DNA from 4 places in the Cobetia sp. BMC6 genome. Region 1 is predicted to be linked to each of the others. Evidence: predicted binding sites of a transcription regulator. Region 1 holds the regulator's gene; each other region holds the start of a gene.
The links. Region 1 encodes LexA, which represses DNA repair genes until DNA is damaged. Its sites were predicted from a motif close to TACTGTNTANNTANACAGTA; they were not measured.
Positions count from the first base shown of each region.

Region 1 (4,836 bases):
GACCACGCGTTCCAGGTGGGTATCTGCCGAGATGCCACCATGCCCCGGGTAGTGCTTGCCGACGGCGGACATGCCCGCCTCCTGCAGCCCGTCGATGAAGGCGCCGCCCACCGCGATGACGTCTTCCGGCGTGGCGCCGAAGCTGCGATCGCCAATGATGGTCGAGCCAGCCACATCGATATCCAGTACCGGCGCAAAGGTGATATCACAGCCGATGGCTGCCATTTCCATGCCCAGCAGCCAGCCGGCATCGCGTGCCAGACCCAGGCCTGCGGCCTGGGCGTCTTCGCCGCAGCCATCACAGTCACGCCCGAGACAGCATTGCGCCAGGCTGCGCATCGACGGCAGGCGTGTCACGCCCTCGCGCAGGCGCTGGACGCGCCCGCCTTCCTGATCGATGGCGATCAGCAGGTGGGGATTGACGCTGCGAATCTCGCGGCTCAGCTCCAGTACCTGCTCGGGAGAGGCACAGTTGCGCGCAAACAGGATGACGCCCCCGACGGCAGGGCGTGCCAGCAGTTCACGTTCGTCGCGGGCGAGGGTCAGCCCCGCAACATCGACCATTACGGAGCCCAGTGGCTGTGTCATGTCATCCTTCCTGTCCATGGCCTGCGGCAGTGATATCCCGTGAAGAGAGGATTCACAACCGCCGGGACTTCATGTCTTTTACGGGGCTCGGCAGCCTGGAAGAAACACGATGAATCAGGCTGCCAGCGCGAGGAAAGGCGCAATTCTAGCCGACTGAACCCCTATCGAACAGTCGCGGCCAGCTGCGCCCCGGCAAGGGGCTGTCACCCAGGTTCCGGCGGCAGCTCATGGAGGGTATCAGACTCGTACACCAACGCCTTCAGGGATGCAGCAGCACCGGAGTGCCTGGCACAGCCTCGGCAAAGAGTCGCAGCAGGTCATCATCGCGCAAGCGAATGCAGCCGTGGGACGCCGCTATCCCCATGGGCTCCGTGCTGGGCGTGCCATGAAAATAGATGTAGCGGCGCAGGCTATCGACCCGCTCACCGCGGGCATTGCGACCGCGATTGATGCCCGGCTCGCGGCCACTGAGCCATAGAATGCGCGTCAGGATCCAGTCACGCTCTGGATGCTCCTCGGCAAGCTCGGGGGTGAATACCTCGCCCGTGAAGCGCCGTCCGCGATAGACGGCGCCACGCGGATTGCCCGCCCCGATGGCGGCACGAATCACATGCCAGCCGGTTGGCGTGCAACCGCTGCCATCGAGCTCGCCGATACCGTTGAGGCCGCTGGAGATCGCGCAGGCGTGCACCAGCGCGTCAGGGGCAGCCGCGCAGGGCGGCGCATCACGACTGCCACTCGGCGCGTCATTGCGTATCTCAAGGCTCTGGCGCGAGAGATCCACCGCTACCCAGCAGGCCATCAGCTGGCCGCCTGGGTGACCGCCTCACCATCCCCGAGCGAGGCCGGCAACGGCGCTGCCATCGCCGCGACCACCACCGGACGCATGTGCTGGATCAGCTCACGCACCGTGGTGTGATGGCCATACTCGGCCTCCTCGATATCCCGCAGTGCATCCAGGCCCGAGAAGGTGAAGATCACGCTACCGAGCATGAAGTGCAGGCGCCAGAAGCGCTCGTTGTCCGGCAGATCAGGGGTCGCAAGCTTCAGAAGCTCGGCGAAGCGGCTGAAGACCGTGCCGTAATGCTCGCGGATATAGCGCCGCATATGGCCCTGACCCTGAGTGTAGGCAAGCCCGAGCAGGCGCATGAAGGTGCGCAGGCTGTTGCGCTCGGCCGGCACCTCCAGCACGGTACGCGCCATCACCTCCAGCAGGACCTCAAGCGGCACCTGACGCCCGGCGTATTGCTGCTCGACACTGTCGAGCGCCGCGTGGAAACGCTCGCTGAATGGATCGAGATAGCGCGCGAAGACCGCCTGGATCAGCGATTTCTTGGACCCGAAGTGGTAGTTCACCGCCGCCAGATTGACCTTGGCCTTGCTGGTGATGTTGCGCAGTGAGGTCTCGGCGAAACCACGCTCGGCGAACAGCACCTCGGCAGTATCGAGGATGCGGGTAACGGTATCGGTCTGGGCCATGGGCGGAACCCTTGTCAGGTAGAAGAGGACTGGAGTCGTAGGTCACGACGCAAGCGCCGCGCGGCGACTCTCTCATGAGGTGGTGCAGGTTCACCGGAAGGCCACGTACGATATCGGCTCGTTTGACCACGGCACACGTGAGCACGACACATCCGAACACTGCCATCGGCGAACATTCGTTTGAAACACTTTGATTCTAGCGCGCCATGTCACGACTGACAATTCTCTCGCGTTTCAAACGCCAAAGGTTTAGTCGAGCCTGATATTCCTTCAATGCAGACCGTTCCGATTCAAGGACTCGCCGTGCTCGGTGACAGACCACCCCGCAGGGCCACACCGGATTGCCCTCTCGACAGCTTGCCTTGGATATCGACAAGCCAAGTCGGCAGACAGCGATATCTCGACGACTACCTGCCCTTTGAGGCCTCCACACAAGCCACGATGCCTTGCATGACTGCCATGACTGGATACAATGACAGTTGTATGGATGCACACCCCGTGCCGTCAGCTCAAGATGCCGCCCAGGCCAAAGGCAATGCCATGACCCAGCCGCTTACTCCGCGCCAGCAGGATGTCTTCGACTTCATCATCAAGACCATCAAGTCCTCTGGCTACCCGCCGACGCGGGCCGAAATCGCCCAGGCGCTGGGCTTCCGCTCGCCGAATGCCGCCGAGGAGCATCTGCGTGCCCTCAAGCGCAAGGGCGCCATCGAGATGGTGCCGGGCACCTCACGCGGCATTCGCGTGCCGTCGCTGGCTGACGTCGACGAGAGCGCCAACGATGGTCTGCCGGTGATCGGGGAAGTGGCCGCCGGCAGCCCGATTCTTGCCAGCGAGCATATCGACCGTCACTGCCCGCTGCCGAGCGACTACTTCTCGCCGGCTGCCGACTACCTGCTGCGTGTGCGCGGCGTGTCGATGAAGGATGTGGGAATTCTGGAAGGCGACCTGCTGGCCGTGCACCGCACCACCAGCGTGCGTGACGGGCAGATCGTGGTGGCACGCCTGGGAGATGAAGTCACCGTCAAGCGCTTCCGTCGTGACGGGCACTACGTGTGGCTGGAAGCCGAAAACGAGGACTTCTCACCGATCAAGGTCGACCTGCGCACGGACAGCCTGGAGATCGAGGGTCTCGGGGTAGGCGTCATCCGCGATGGTGGCCTGCACTGAGTCCTTGACCAGCTGCGCTTTAAGCAACAGAAAAGCCGCACGCATTGCACAAAAAAACCCGCCTCGAGGCGGGTTTTTTTGTGCGCGAAGCGCGAGCGATGCATCAGTGCACGATGCCTTCTGACTGCTCATCCTCGTCTTCTTCGCCATCCCAGAGGCGAGTCCGGGTGATGGCGTGGTCGATCATCTCACGCGCGACCTCGAAACGATTGTCACGCAGCAGATCAGCGGCCTCGTCTGAAATGCGAATGCTGAGCAGCGGCTCACCTTCGCTTTCCGCGGCGCGCAGAATCACTTCACCATCTTCCATTTGCACAATTTCAAGTACGGCGGGATCGGACACGTCATTCCTCCTGCACGGCACCTCGTGAGATACCGGCGTCGTTGTAATCGTCAGCGCGACGGCTGGCAAGCCCGGCACCGCGTTGCCATCAGCGACGCAGAAAAAAGTACGACCACAGCCAGAGCCATGGTCGTACCGGAGAGTGCAGGGCTTGCCACAATGCGATCAGTCTAGCACCCGTGAAGGCGAAACGTCACCCGATCGCCATGCGCCAGTCATCACCAGCGTGCAGCGCCATATCAGCGCCTTGACCTACCACTCGACGCTCGATTCGCGCAGCTGCGGCAGCAGCGCCTTGAATGCCGTGATGGCGGCGCTGAGACGCTCGGCCAGCGAGTCGCTCGAGGCTGCCGCGATGATCAGACCATCACCCCGCGAACGCGATTCCTCGCGGCGAGCGACGCCACCCTCTTCATGCAGACGAGTCACATCCGCGATCAGCTCAGACAACCAGCTGTCAGGACGTTCCAGCAGGCTGCGCAGCTGCTCGACCTCGGCAATGGGCGTCGGTGGTGTGGCCAAGCGCTCGCGCCAGCTCCCCTGCGGCCAGCGCGCCGTCACGGCACACTCTTCCAGCAATGAGGCCAGCGCCAGCTCCAGCAGGGCGAGCGCGCCCTCTTCACCGGCCATGCGACGCGCCACGGCATGCTCATCGTCGCCAGAGACCGCTGACTGGGCCAGCAGCAACTCGGCCTGATACAGCAGCTGATTGGTACGGGCACGCTGGCTCATCAGCTCTTGGCTCCCTTGCGCTTGTCCTCGACGACCCAGCGGCCGTTGTCGTAGGTCGCCTTCCAGCCGGTCGCCTTGCCATCTTCATCGGTCATGACGTACTGAGCCTTGACCTTGCGCGAGAAGCGAATCTGTGCCGGACGTCCATCCGGGTCCTGATCCGGGGCCTCGAGAATGAAGTGATACTTCTCCGGCAACTCGTCGGCGTGCGCCTTGAGCTCCTTGACCAGCGGCGGGCGCGTCTCGCGATTCTTGGGGAACTGGCTGGCCGCCAGGAACAGGCCACTGGCGCCGTCGCGCAGCACGTAGTGGTCCTCGACCTTGACGCAGGCAAGTTCCGGCATCGGAATCGGGTCCATCTTCGGCGGCGCCACTTCACCGGACTTGAGCAGCTTGCGGGTATTCTTGCAATTCTCGTTGGTGCAGCCGAAGTACTTGCCGAAACGCCCGGTCTTGAGCTGCATGTCGGAACCGCACTTGTCGCACTCGATCACCGGGCCATCGTAGCCCTTGATGCGGAACTG
Region 1 covers NZ_JAKUMF010000002.1:290,981-295,816, reverse strand. The annotation lists gene nagZ (beta-N-acetylhexosaminidase) at 1-588, opposite strand, end outside; gene MKZ40_RS05510 (L,D-transpeptidase) at 848-1,390, opposite strand; gene MKZ40_RS05505 (TetR/AcrR family transcriptional regulator) at 1,390-2,067, opposite strand; gene lexA (transcriptional repressor LexA) at 2,608-3,237, shown strand; gene MKZ40_RS05495 (hypothetical protein) at 3,341-3,580, opposite strand; gene MKZ40_RS05490 (DUF6586 family protein) at 3,833-4,312, opposite strand; gene topA (type I DNA topoisomerase) at 4,312-4,836, opposite strand, start outside.

Region 2 (4,836 bases), on a different contig from region 1:
CGGTAACTCACGATAGAGGTGATTGAGGTCGACCCCGGACCAGAAGCGCTTTTCAAATGCCGCGTAAGCCTGCTTGGCACGGGACAATGCCATCCCGCGCTGAAAGATCACCACCCAGGATGCAATGGAAGCTGCCAGCAACAGCAACATGACTGCCTGAACGACCAGACTGGCGTTCACGAACAGCGAAATGATCGACATCGAATCTTCCACGGAAATCCCTCTTTACTTGGTTCAGTCTGTGCCACCGTCATTCAGTGACACGATAAGTAATCTGTTCATCAGCCTGGTGTCTCTGTGCCTGGCTGACAGCGGCCTCCTCGCGCCTTGTGGTCTCAGACCTCAAGAGCCGCGAGCAATTCCCCGGGCCAGCGTCTGGGGCGCAAGGTCGTGGCATCAACGCATGCGATCACGACTTCCGCTTCGCTCAATATCTGCTCACCGCGCAGCGCCTGTTGGGTGAACGTCAAGCGAGCACCGCGTAATGCGCCTGCCGTTGCCGTCACGGTCAGCAGATCATCCAGATACGCAGGACGAAGATAACGATTTGTTACACTGTGTACTACCAACTGAATGCCCTTTTCAAGCAAGGCTTGCTGCGTGAAGCCCTTCGCTCGCAACCATTCACTGCGTGCGCGCTCCATGAAGCGCAGATAATTCACGTAGTAGACGATGCCACCGGCATCAGTATCCTCGATGTAGACACGCACAGTGTGGTGAAAACATGCAGCTTCACCCTTCAACGTATTTCCTGCGTCTTCAGATGTCATGACGCGTCATTTCCTTCCTGTCCCAGGCGCGCCTGCTCTTCGCGTGGGGTGATCCCGAAGTGCAGATAGGCCGAGCGTGTGACCAGACGCCCACGCGCCGTGCGCATCATGAAGCCCTGCTGGATCAGGTAGGGCTCCAGAACATCCTCGATGGTATCGCGCTCTTCCCCGATGGCCGCCGCCAATGAGTCGACCCCGACCGGCCCGCCATCGAACTTCTCGATCATCGCCAACAGCAGTCGACGGTCCATGTGATCCAGACCGTGGCTGTCGACATTGAGCATGTTGAGCGCCTTGTCGGCCACTTCCAGCGTCAAGCGACCATCCGAGCGCACTTCGGCGAAGTCACGCACCCGGCGCAGCAGGCGATTGGCGATACGCGGCGTGCCGCGGGAACGTCGTGCAATCTCCAGTGCCCCGTCCATCTCGACTTCCATGCCGGAAAGCCTGGCACTGCGGGCCACGATGTCGGTGAGTGACTCGATATCGTAGAACTCGAGGCGCTGAACGATACCGAAGCGATCGCGAAGCGGCGCCGTCAGCAGCCCCGCCCGCGTCGTCGCGCCCACCAGGGTGAACCGTGGCAGCTCAAGCTTGATCGAGCGGGCTGCGGGGCCTTCACCGATCATAATATCGAGCTGATAATCTTCCATCGCCGGGTAGAGCACTTCCTCGACAGCCGGTGACAGGCGGTGAATCTCGTCAATGAACAGGACATCGCCTTCCTGCAGGTTGGTCAGCATCGCTGCCAGGTCGCCTGCCCGCTCCAGCACCGGCCCTGAGGTCGACTTGATATCGACACTCATCTCGCTGGCGATGATATGCGCCAGCGTCGTCTTGCCGAGACCGGGCGGGCCGAAGACCAGAGTGTGATCCAGACTATCGCCTCGCCCTCGCGCGGCACTGATGAAGATTTCCATCTGTTCGCGGACGATGGGCTGTCCGATGTAGTCACTCAGCGTGCGCGGCCGGTTGGCGCGATCGATCCGCTCTTCCGGATCATGCGTCGCCGCGGAGATCAGTCGGTCCGACTCCATCATGATGCTTGCTCAACTCCTGATGACGCAGGTCACGCACATGACACGGGTCATGGCCATGAACGTGCGTCAGTGGCAGGTGACAAGGTTCGCCAAGGCTATGCAACGATCTAGCGCATCTGCGTTCAAGCGCGCACTTTCTACCCCAGTAACCTGCCAACCCCTAGTCAATAAATCCAATCACGATGCGCCATTTCCTTCACGGAAACTATAGGGCGCATGTTTGCTGCTCTGGCAGGGTCTCAGCTGGCCATCTTGCGCGCCAACGCCGCCTTGATGAGCGCTTCCGTAGAGGCGCCGGTCTCCAGTCCGGAGAGCATCTTGGCCGCCTCGACAGGCTTGTAGCCCAGTGATACCAGCGCGGCTTCGGCGTCCGCCAGAGGATGCGTGATCGGCGGTTGTGGCTGGGAGGCACGCGCCATTTCATCCAGACCATCATCCGCCGGCAGCGTCCAATGCTTGAGGCGATCGCGCATCTCGATGATCAAGCGATCCGCCGTCTTCTTGCCGACGCCCGGCAGGCGTGTCAGCGCTCGGCTATCTTCGTCATGAACACAGCGGATGAAATCGGACTGCTCCATTCCCGACAGAATCGCCAGCGCCAGTCGCGGACCGACACCGGAGATCTTGATCAATTCACGGAACAGACGACGCTCGGGCTCCTTGCCGAAGCCATACAGCAACTGCGCGTCTTCGCGCACCACCAGGTGGGTGTAAAGCTGGCAATGTTCGCCCACGGCCGGCAAGCCCAACAGGGTGTTCATCGAAGCTTCCAGTTCATAACCGACACCCTGTACGTCAAGCACCAGCTGCGGCGGTTGTTTTTCCAGCAATGTCCCGGTCAGGCGTCCAATCATGTTGCGGCTGTCCTTGCTCGGCAGAGAATGTATTCGTCAGGATCCTGCTGCTGGCAGGCCCGATTCTCTGCACGGATTGTTACAATGCGGGCAAGCCTACCAAAGATGAAGCGCAGGCGGCATGTCCCAGTGTCACGACGAATTTGTCGCATCTTTCTGACAGTCATACCTTGGGTGAGGACCCGAAGCCTGATGCCGCGCGGCTTGGCGCATCACGCAATCGGCTGCTGCCAAGCTCGGCAGACACTCTACAAGTGACTGAAAAATCGCTATTAATTGAGCACAATACCGCATTTGTCGCTCAGCGGCATGTCAGGCGTCAGGCTCGAAGTCTCGCCAGCTGCTGCTACGCCCCACGCGGGTTCCCTTGCGTCGACTGGTATTCCCCAGCCCCAATGCTTCCAGCTGGTCATTGCCGGGCGTCAGTCGTCGACGCGCGAAACAATGCGTCAAGGCGATGGCCAGCGCATCGGCGGCATCGGCCTGCGGCGTGGCGGAGAGCTTGAGCGTATGCGTGACCATATGCTGCACCTGAGACTTCTCGGCGGCACCGGTACCGGTCACGGCCTGCTTGATCTGCCGCGGCCCATATTCGAACACCGGCAAGCCGTGATTGGCCGCACACACGATGGCAGCCCCGCGCGCCTGGCCCAGCTTGAGCGCCGAATCGGCGTTCTTGGACATGAAGACCTGCTCGATGGCGAATTCCGCGGGGCGATGCAGGGCGATCACCTCGCTGATACCGGCATAGATCTGCGCCAGGCGCTGGTCCAGGCTGACCTGTGACATGCGGATGCAGCCACTGTCCACATAGCGAGGCTGAGCCGCAGAGACATCCAATACCCCATACCCGGTCAGACGTGAGCCCGGGTCGATGCCAAGAATGATCATGCCGCTGCCTCGTCTCTCACACCTTGCGTCTTCGCTGTCGTCATCACGCCATCGCTCTTACTGTGTATATAACCAGCCACCATGCCACAAAAAAGGCGGTGCGACACTGTCATTGCCTGACGTGAACGCCAGCAAACAGTCTCGCACCGCCTTGTCGGGCTTGCTCGCCCACTAGCCTATCAGGCCAAAGGGGCAAACCTGCCACCGCGGGACCGCCCGGGTCTGATCGAATCAGTCCAGACGGCCCCACCAGTCACTCTCTCGGTCATGCGCCGCTGAATCAGGCCTGGCCGCTTTCGTCTTCGACCTTGACCTTCTGACGCAGACGGATGTTCAGCTCCTTGAGCTGCTCACCGCTGACCACGCCCGGAGCGTCGGTCATCATGCAGCCGGCGCTCTGGGTTTTCGGGAAGGCAATCACTTCACGAATGGTCTTGGCGCCGGTCATCAGCATCACCAGACGGTCGAGACCGAAGGCCAGACCACCATGGGGCGGCGCGCCGAACTTCAGGGCGTCGAGCAGGAAGCCGAACTTTTCTTCCGCTTCTTCTTCACCGATGCCCAGCACTTCGAACACGGTACGCTGCATGGCCTGATCGTGGATACGGATGGAGCCACCACCCAGCTCGGTGCCGTTGATGACCATGTCGTAGGCGCGAGACAGTGCCGCTTCCGGGTTGGCCTTGAGCTCTTCCGGTGTGCAGGACGGCGCGGTGAACGGGTGGTGCAGCGCACTCAGGCGGCCGTTGGCATCGGCTTCGAACATCGGGAAGTCGACGACCCACAGCGGTGCCCACTCGCGGGTGTAGAGGTTGAGGTCTTCACCCAGCTTGACGCGCAGCGCACCGATGGCTTCGGCCACGATGTTGGCCTTGTCAGCACCGAAGAACACGATGTCGCCATCGACGGCGCCACAGCGGTCCAGCACTTCGTCCACGACGTCTTCCATGAACTTGACGATCGGCGACTGCAGACCCTCGATGCCCTTGGCACGTTCGTTGACCTTGATCCACGCCAGACCCTTGGCACCGTAGATGCCGACGAACTTGGTGTAAGCGTCGATTTCCTTGCGTGACAGGCTGGCACCGCCCGGCACACGCAGCGCGGCGACGCGGCCCTTGTCGTCCTTGGCCGGGCCGGAGAAGACCTTGAAGTCCACGCCGCTCATCAGATCATCGACATCGACCAGTTCCAGCGGAATGCGCAGGTCCGGCTTGTCGGAACCGAAGCGGCTGATGGCCTCGGAATACGGCATGGTCGGGAAGTCGCCCAGCTCGACAT
Region 2 covers NZ_JAKUMF010000003.1:353,913-358,748, forward strand. The annotation lists gene tolQ (protein TolQ) at 1-201, opposite strand, end outside; gene ybgC (tol-pal system-associated acyl-CoA thioesterase) at 336-770, opposite strand; gene ruvB (Holliday junction branch migration DNA helicase RuvB) at 767-1,810, opposite strand; gene ruvA (Holliday junction branch migration protein RuvA) at 2,050-2,664, opposite strand; gene ruvC (crossover junction endodeoxyribonuclease RuvC) at 2,977-3,555, opposite strand; gene aspS (aspartate--tRNA ligase) at 3,836-4,836, opposite strand, start outside.
Region 2: a site for LexA is predicted at 3,614-3,633, ahead of ruvC (crossover junction endodeoxyribonuclease RuvC). Genes of this name have one in related genera too.

Region 3 (4,836 bases), on a different contig from region 1:
GGCGCATTGGTGGAGTCGCCGACGACCAGATCGACCGGCGCCAGTGCCTGATAACGCGCCGGATCGGTAGGCTTGCCGATCAAGGGCTCCGGGTCCAGCTTCCAGTCGCCGGTGTGCATCACGCGATATTCCGGCGTGACGATCAGCAATGAGCAGCTTTCCGGAATCGAGTGGGTCAGCGGCAACAGTCGCAGCGCGAAGGGGCCGGATTCGAAGCCTTCATCCACCTCGATGATCTGCAGGCTGGAGGTTTCCAGCTCGCGCTCGGCAAACTTGGCGCGCAGCAGGCCAGCCGCCAAGGGCGTGGCGATGATCGGGCAGCGCCACTTCGGCCACAGCCAGGCGACTGCGCCGATGTGGTCTTCGTGGCCATGGGTGATCACCAGCATCTGCGGGCTGATGCCCAGGCTTGCCAGGGACTCGATATCCGGTACCTGCAACGGACCTTCCGGCAGATCCTGACGAATCATCATGCCGCAATCCACGGCGATCCAGTGATCCTGATAACCATACAGCGTCAGATTCATGCCGATCTCGCCGCAGCCACCCAGTGGTAGCAGGTGCAGCGGCGGACGTTGTCTCTGACGGACTTGAACGCGGGGTTTCAACATGGATGTCATGCCATCTATAAAATGTGGCTCAACTATACGGGAATCCCGCGAAGCGCCACAAATGGCGCTGTTGTCCGATCGATTCGATTCGATAGCGCCTCGGCCGTCAACGTGACGCCTTGAGGTGGGCCGGCGTGATGTCGCTGATCGCAATGTCGTATTGACCATATGGACAGAATCGGGGCGCAGCACTGTTTCAGGCCGCGTGATCAGCTACAATAGCCCACCTTTGCCGAGGGGCTGCTTACGGGCGGTGTCATGATTCCTCGCGCAGGCCGGCGTTTCGCCGGCTGAACATCATTCCCGCTATCACAATGGTTGAACTTACGATGTCTCACGCCTATCGCCTGGTGGTGTCCTGCCCTGATCAGGTCGGAATTGTTGCCCGAGTTTCCACTTTCATCGCCGAGCAGGGCGGGTGGATCACCGAAGCCAATCAGCATTCTGATCTTGGCGCCGGCCGTTTCTTCATGCGCTATGAGATCAACCCCGAAACCATCGGCCTGAGCGCCGATGAGCTCGGCAAGCGCTTCGCACCGATCGGTGAAGAGTTCGGCATGCAGTGGCGCGTGCATGACACCGCTGCCAAGAAGCGTGTCGTGCTGATGGTTTCCAAGGACTCCCATTGTCTGGTGGACCTGCTGCATCGCTGGCAGTCCGGTGATCTGGATTGCGAGATTCCCTGCGTCATTTCCAATCACGATGACATGCGCTCGCTGGTGGAATGGCACGGCATTCCGTTCCATCACGTGCCGGTCGACAAGAATGACAAGGCTCCGGCCTTTGCCGAAGTCGAGCGTCTGGTGGAAGAATCCGGGGCCGATTGCATCGTGCTGGCGCGCTACATGCAGATCATTCCGCCGAGCCTGTGTGAACGCTATGCCGGTCGCCTGATCAACATCCACCACAGCTTCCTGCCTTCCTTCGTGGGTGCCAAGCCGTATCACCAGGCCTTCGGGCGCGGGGTCAAGCTGATCGGGGCGACCTGTCATTACGTGACCGAAGAGCTGGATGCCGGCCCGATCATCGAGCAGGACATCCATCGCGTCACACACTGCCATACCGCCGAGGAACTGGTGCGCATCGGCCGTGATGTCGAGCAGAAGGTGCTGGCCCGCGGCCTGCGCTGGCACCTGCAGGATCGTGTGCTGATCCACGGCAACAAGACCATCGTCTTCGCCTGAGCCTCGCTTGCTCAACGCATGAGTCTGTCATCGACCTGAGGTCGTGACGATGAAGCCGGTACCTGTCTCAGGTGCCGGCTTTTTTGGTTGCGGGATCAGGTTGGCGTCGAGCTAGAACAACCCCAGCTGCTGGGCGTCCTCGCGGGCCTTGAGGCGTACGCCGACGCCCAGCAGGCGGACAGGGCGGTGGCCGCGTTGCCAGGCTTGCTCCATCAGCAGGGCGAAGCTGTTGGCGCTCGGCAGCGTGGTGGTCGAGGCGGGGAGCAGGCTTTCCAGCGTGGTGCTCTCGAAGTTGCTGAAGCGGATCTTGACGAACTGCTTGGCCAGCACCGGCTGGTCATGACGGGCGTGACGGCTGGTCAGGCGTTCGAGCAGGGCGGGCAGGCGCTCCAGGCAGGCTGGCAGGTCAGGCAGGTCGTGATCGAAGGTGTGCTCGACACTGATCGACTTGCGTTCGCGTTCGACACGCACCGGTCGCTCATCGATGCCGTGCGCCAGTTCGTGCAGGCGTGTGCCGAACTTGCCGAAGTGCTCGGCCAGTGTTGTCAACGGTGTGCCGCGCATGTCTTCGCAGGTGGTGATGCCCAGGCGTGTCAGACGCGCCAGCGTCGCCGGGCCGACCCCGTGCAGCTTGCCGACGGGCAGCTGGCGGATGAAGGCGTCGCTGGTCTCGGGCGTGATCACCGTCAGGCCGTCGGGCTTTTCCCAGTCACTGGCGATCTTGGCCAGAAACTTGTTGGCGGCCACGCCAAGGGAGAGGGTGATGCCGGTGCGCCTGAGCGCCTCTTCCTTCAGCCAGCGCGCCATCCAGGTGGCGCTGCCCTGAAAGTCAGTCACGGCGCTGACATCCAGATAGGCCTCATCCAGCGAGAGGGGCTCCACCAGGGGCGTCAGTTCATGGAAGAGTGCCTGGATCTCGGCGGAAACGGCGCGGTAGCGCTCGAAATCCGGGGGTACCAGAATCAGCTGTGGGCAAAGGCGCAGCGCTCGGGCGGTCGACATCGCCGAGCGTACGCCGAAGGCGCGCGCGGGATAGTTGCAGGTGGCGATGACGCCGCGTTGCTCGGTGCGGCCACCGATGGCGATGGGCACCTCGCGCCACTCGGGATGGCGGAGCATCTCGACGGCGGCATAGAAGCAATCACAGTCGGCGTGGAGGATCTTGCGCATGCGCGCATCATGCTAAAAGACTGGATGGCTGTCCAGTGCTTGTGCTCACTCATTGCGCTTGAGCAGGCTCACCAACGATAACGCCCGACAGTGAGGAGAGTCCCCACTGTCGGGCGTTGGCATGGCTGGCATCTTGCTTGGGCGCGAGACTGGCGCTCAGCGGATTACAGCGTCATCGCGGCCACCCAGCCGAACACGATCAGCGGGATGTTGTAGTGGAGGAAGGTCGGCACCACGCTGTCCCAGATGTGGTCGTGCTGCTGATCGACATTCAGGCCGGCCGTCGGGCCGAGGGTCGAGTCAGAAGCCGGTGAGCCGGCATCTCCCAGCGCGGCGGCGGTGCCGATCAGCGCGACGGTGGCCAGCGGCGAGAAGCCGAATTGCAGCGCCAGCGGCACGTAGATGGCGGCAATGATCGGAATGGTCGAGAAACTGGAGCCGATGCCGAGAGTGATGAACAGACCGACCATCAGCATGACCAGCGCGGCCAGCGGCTTGTTGTCACCGATGATGTGGAAGGAGGCGTCGACCAGGGTCTGGATGTCGCCGGTGGCCTTCATCACGGAAGCGAAACCTGCCGCCGAGATCATGATGAAGCCGATCAGCGCCATCATGCGCATGCCGGAGGTGAAGAGGTCATCCGCTTCGTTCCACTTGAACAGGCCACCCAGCGAGAGGATGGCGAAGCCGACCAGGCCGCCGAGAATCATCGAGCCGGAATACAACTGAATGCCGAGGGCGGCGATGATGGCGATGCCTGCCATGACCAGACCGCTCTTGGATGGCGTGTGCATGGGCGTGTGGTGCGGTACGTTGCTGGACTTGATCTCGCGGGTCGCGTAGTCACGCGGCTTGCGGTAGGAGACGAACAGCGCCGTCAGCAGGCCAAGGAACATGCCGCCGACGGGAATCGCCATCGCCATCGGCACCATGCCACGGGTCACGTCGAGACCGAGCGACTGGCCGGCATCATTGATGTTGGCCAGCAGGATGTCGTTGAGGAAGATGGAGCCGAAACCGACCGGCAGCAGCATGTAGGGCGCGGTCAGGCCGAAGGTCAGTGCACAGGCCACGGCACGACGATCCAGACGCAGGCGGTTCATGGCGACCAGCAGCGGCGGAATCAGGATCGGGATGAAGGCGATGTGAACCGGAATCAGGTTCTGGGAGGAAATCGCGACCAGAGTCACGCTGCCCAGCAGGCCGTACTTGATGGCCGTCTGGCGGCGCGGCGTGCTTTCGCCATTGAGCAGGCCGATCAGGCGTGCGGCGAGCAGGTCCGGCAGGCCGGAGCGAGACAGGGCGACGGCGAAGGCACCGAGAGTGGCGTAGGCCAGCGCGACCTTGGCGCCGCCGCCGACACCGTCATTGAAGGCGCCGAGCGTGTCGGTCAGGGACAGCCCGCTGAACAGACCGCCGACCAGGGCGCCGGCGACCAGCGCGAAGACGACCGAGACGCGAGCCAACGACAGGCCGACCATGACCAGGACGGCCAGAATTACCGCATTCATGCGAGTACCTCTATGTGGGGTTGTGCCAGCTTTGGGAGTGTTGCGGACAGAGCGGGCGAACTGTGGGTGCGTGGCCACCCGATCCCGGGGCAATGCCTCGCATGACGTGTACATTCGTGACGAATGCCTTGCTGTCGCAGTGTTCCTGCGGCTTCCTCCTGAATGCCGTCAAAAACGGCGCATAATCTTACCAGAAGGGCAACGCAAGCTGAATGGCCGATGAACGTGGGCGCTGCCAAATGGCACAAGTTGGCGTGCCATGACGGCTTTTTGTAGAATGCCACGCTGCCCGGCGGCTGCAGTCGCAGGCGTTATTCAACAGGAGTGCGCATGCTGGAGCTGGAAAATGCCCGCGTCATC
Region 3 covers NZ_JAKUMF010000001.1:786,891-791,726, forward strand. The annotation lists gene MKZ40_RS03395 (ribonuclease J) at 1-527, opposite strand, end outside; gene purU (formyltetrahydrofolate deformylase) at 941-1,795, shown strand; gene dinB (DNA polymerase IV) at 1,907-2,965, opposite strand; gene MKZ40_RS03410 (Na+/H+ antiporter family protein) at 3,130-4,476, opposite strand; gene MKZ40_RS03415 (YrbL family protein) at 4,807-4,836, shown strand, end outside.
Region 3: a site for LexA is predicted at 2,984-3,003, ahead of dinB (DNA polymerase IV). Genes of this name have one in related genera too.

Region 4 (4,836 bases), on a different contig from region 1:
CCATCGTGATGCCGGACGCCGACATGGAATACGTGGCCAACTCACTGAATGGCGCCGCCTTCGGCTCCTCCGGTGAGCGCTGCATGGCACTGTCCGTCGCGGTGGCCGTGGGCGATGACGCCGCCGACAAGCTGATCGCGCAGATGAAGCAGCAGATGGAAGGCCTCAAGGTCGGCATCTACAGCGACAAGGGCAATGATTTCGGCCCGCTGATCACCGCGGCCCATCGTGACAAGGTGGTCGGCTACATCGACAGCGCCGAGCAGCAAGGCGCGACGGTGGTGGTCGATGGCCGCAATCCGCAGGTCGAAGACGGCGAGAACGGCTTCTTCGTCGGCGGCACCCTGATCGATGGCGTCACCCCGGAGATGACCTGCTACCAGGAAGAGATCTTCGGCCCGGTGCTGCTGGTCGTGCGCGCCGATTCGATGGAAGCCGCCATGCAGCTGATCAATGATCACGAATACGGCAACGGCACCTGCATCTACACCCGTGATGGCGAAGCCGCCCGCTACTTCAGTGATCACATCCAGGTCGGCATGGTCGGCATCAACGTGCCGCTGCCGGTACCGGTTGCCTATCACAGCTTCGGCGGCTGGAAGCGCTCGCTGTTCGGCGATCTGTCCGCCTACGGCCCGGATGCGGTGCGCTTCTACACTCGCCGCAAGACCATCACCCAGCGCTGGCCTTCCGCCGGTCTGCGTGAAGGCGCCCAGTTCGCCTTCCCGTCCTGATCCATCGCCTTCGCTTTCTGATCCATCACGAACGCGGATCATCGTCTGATGACAACTGCGCCGGACAGCCCTGCTGTCCGGCGCTTTCATGTGCTAATCATGCAGGGTCATGCCGGCAGTCAGCCCCTGCCCCTTGCAGTGGCCAGAAACGGCTCCACATAGTCAGGACATCTCATCACGAGAATCCCGACAACATCGGCGGTCAGCACCGTCACAAGGAGCCAAGATGATCTGGGTAATCGCCACCGTTACCGCCAAGGAAGGCCACGTTCAGGATGTCTTCAATGAACTCTGCGCCGTCGCGCCCACCGTGCGCGAGGAAGATGGCTGCCACGCCTACCACCCGTGCCTGGACTCCGAACGCGCCGCCGACAAGGACAACGACCCACGCCCCGACACCATCACCGTGGTGGAAGCCTGGGAATCCCACGATGCGCTGCAGGCCCACCGTGAGACCGAACACATGCAGCGCTTCCGCGACAACGCCGGTGACTGGATCGCCGATGGCGATATCCGCATCCTGAGCCCGGCGGGCTGATAGACAGAACAGCATTGGGAAAGACCCAAAAAAGCCCGACCTCCAGGAGGCCGGGCTTTTTTATCGGGCTTGCTGTCATGACGGCATATCATTTACCGCTACAACCCCGGTTTCACTCCTGCGGCTGATCCTCGGACAATTGCATGATCATGCGCGTCGTCAGGTAAAGGCGTGGCACGACGCTATCGACCAGCACGAACTCCTGATCGCTGTGATAGCCGCCGCCGACGAGACCCAGGGATTCGAGCACTGCCGGTTTATCGGAATCTGCATGATAGGCGTAGGCTGCATCGGTGCCGCCACCGATCTCGACCGCTTGCAGTGTCTGCCCCAACTCTTGATAGATCTTCTGGGCCTGCTCGGCCAGCTGCTGACTCTGCGGATTGTCAGGCAGCGGCGGACGCCCCTTCTCGAGGTGGAACTCCACTTCGGTATCATCGATCAACTGGTTCTTCGTGATGGCCTGCGCTTCTTCCAGGACACGCTGATACTCGCTGCTATCGAAGTAGCGCATATCACCTTCCGCCCTGGCATGCTCCGGAATCACGTTGCGCTTGACGCCGCCCTCGACGATCGTCCAGTTGAGCGTCGTCTCCTTGTCCGCATCATCAAGCTCATTCAACTGCAGCAGCTGATGAGACAGCTCCATAATGGCGTTGCGCCCTTCCTCTGGTGCGCCACCGGCATGGGAGGCACGGCCCTTCACCTCGAGAAACGCATAGTTGATGCCCTTGGTGACGACGGTGACGGCATCAACTCCCGGGTCAGCGAAGGTAGGCTCGAATACCAGCACGGCATCCTGATCTGCCGATAGCTCATGAATCAGGTCATGCGAGCCCGGCGAGCCCTTCTCCTCATCAGGATTGAAGACAACCGTCACCTGGCCATAGTCATCAAACCCGAGCGACTTCAGCGCCTCGAGACTGTGCAGAATAACGGCTGCGCCACCCTTGGCATCGCCCACGCCCGGGCCATAGGCACGCCCATCCTCGATACGGAAGGCACGCTCCGTGGCGGCGCCTTCATCGAAGACGGTGTCGTAGTGAATCATCAACATGATCTTGCGACTGCCATCTCCCTGCAGGCGACCGACAATCGTATTGCCGCCATAGGTCTTGGCAGGGTGCGTTTCCACCTGTGCGCCAAGCGCTTCGAGATGCTGGGTCAGCATTGCCTCAACGTCATTCAAGCCTTCACGGTAGCCCGTTCCCGAATCCAAGTTGACCAGTGTTTCCAGCGTCTCCAGCAGAGGCGCTCGCTGTTGCTCGACGGCATCCTGCACATCCTGATAGTCCGCCGCTTGCGCACTGGCACTGCACATACCGCATGCCAAACCCACCGCCAATATCGGAAGCCGCATTTTCCACCTCTAATATTGTTATATAAGGAATAACGAAGGTAAGGCGGATATCAGGCAAACGCAAACGCGAGGCCTACCGGGAAATTTTTTCTGCTAGCAGCTTTACCTGCCGTCCACCATTGAACACAGGTGCACTTCATCTGATCTGCGTCTCGTGAATGTGCAGCACTCGCAGGGATTATCGGTTGCCTGAGGGCTTCTCAGCGCCGATACTGTATATGAATACAGTATCGAAAGGAGACCCCACCCATGACCGTATCTGCCGCTCAACCGTCCCACGCCTCGCTGGCTCGCCCTCATCCAGCGCCGGAGCCCTGTGCGCTGCCGCACCCTCACATCACGGGGCGCGCTGGCATTTCAGGCTTCCCCTCGCCGGCCGAGGATTACGCGGGGCGTACGCTGGACCTCAACGAGCGGCTGATAAAGCGCCCGGCAGCGACCTTCTTCATGACGGTGGCGGGTGACAGCATGGAAGGCTTCGGCATCTATGAGGGCGACACCCTGGTGGTAGACCGCTCCATCGATGCCCGCCCCGGGCATATCGTGGTGGCACTGGTCGAGGGTGAGGTGGTGGTCAAGCGTTATGAGCTGATCGGTCAGCGCCCCTATCTGAGCTCCGGCAATGCCCTGTATCCGCCGGTCGCGATCTTCGACCTCGAATGCCAGGTCTGGGGGGTGGTGCGCTCCGTCATCCACGAATACGCGGTATGAAGACGCCAATGATCGGACTGGTGGACTGCAACAACTTCTACGCCAGCTGCGAGCGAGTGTTCGACCCGCGCCTGGAGGGCCGCCCTGTCGGCGTGATGTCCAACAATGACGGCTGCGTGATCGCGCGTTCCAACGAGCTCAAGGCGCTGGGCGTGGAGATGGGCACCCCCGCCTTCCAGCTACAGCCACTCGTCCGTGAGGGGCGCATCCACCTGCTCTCCTCCAACTATGAGTTGTATGGCGACATGTCGGCGCGCGTGCGTGAGGTGCTGGAGGAATATTCCGCCGGGGTCGAGCCCTACTCCATCGATGAGATGTTCGTGCGTTTCGATGGCTTTGATCGCAACTCGATGCTGACGTTGAGCCGCACCCTGCACCGCAATGTCCGCAAGTTCACCGGCATTCCCGTGTGTGTCGGGGTGGCGCCAACTCGAACGCTGGCCAAGCTGGCCAATCGCGCAGCCAAGAAGCGTCCGGAATTCGGCGGTGTCTGCGTGCTGGAACCCGATGAAGTCGGCACCCAGCGCCTGCTGGCCGATACGCCACTGGGCGATGTCTGGGGCGTGGGCCGACGACTGGTCGAACGCTTGGCACTGCAAGGCCTGCACACTGCCTGGGACCTGCGCTGCGCCGACCCGCGCGCCATCGGCCAGCGGTATTCCGTGGTACTGGAACGCACCGCGCGCGAACTGCAAGGCACGCTCTGCTTCGAGATGAATGATGCCGATGACGCCCGCCAGCGCATCATGACCTCGCGCTCCTTCGGGCGCATGACCGGTGACTTGAATGAACTCAGGGATGCCATCCGCCAACATGCCCAGCGCGGCGCCGAGAAGCTGCGCCATCAAGGCAGCCTGACACGCGCCGTACTGGTCTTCCTCAAGAGCAATCGTCACCGACCCGACCTGCCGCAATACTCACCCAGCACCATCGTCGAGCTGCCCGCCCCCACCAATGACAGCCGCGAGATACTCGCCGCCGCGCAACAGGCGCTGGAGCATATATACCTGCGCGGCTATCGCTTCATGAAGGCTGGCGTGATGCTGCTCGACCTCATCGACCAGCCACGCGAGCAACTCTCGCTGCTGGAAAGCGAAGATGACATCGCCAGGCGTGAACGCAGTCAGCAGCTGATGGCGACACTGGACGCCATGAATCAGAAGATGGGCCGCGGCACCGTGCGTCTGGGCGTCGCACGCCCCGACGCCGCCTGGCAACTGCGCTGCGCCCACCGCAGCGCCCGCTACACCACCAACTGGCAGGAATTGAAGCGGTTGCGTTAGTGGATATGAACTGACTTCTCCACTGCAGGAACAGAAACGATGGAAGTGCCTGAGCCTAAACCCAGGTACAAAGAGGCAGCCCAAGAACAAGCTCAATAACAATAGCCCCCATAACCCGTCTGGATATAGCCAAGGGTCATGAGGGCTTGGGTAAAGCTAGCATCTAGGAGTTGCTTGAAAGGTTATACCAGCTTAAGCAGCGACCTGCTC
Region 4 covers NZ_JAKUMF010000009.1:125,035-129,870, forward strand. The annotation lists gene MKZ40_RS14555 (CoA-acylating methylmalonate-semialdehyde dehydrogenase) at 1-734, shown strand, start outside; gene MKZ40_RS14560 (putative quinol monooxygenase) at 961-1,272, shown strand; gene MKZ40_RS14565 (glutamate carboxypeptidase) at 1,385-2,593, opposite strand; gene umuD (translesion error-prone DNA polymerase V autoproteolytic subunit) at 2,882-3,343, shown strand; gene MKZ40_RS14575 (Y-family DNA polymerase) at 3,352-4,626, shown strand; gene MKZ40_RS14580 (DUF4041 domain-containing protein) at 4,819-4,836, opposite strand, start outside.
Region 4: a site for LexA is predicted at 2,843-2,862, ahead of umuD (translesion error-prone DNA polymerase V autoproteolytic subunit). Genes of this name have one in related genera too.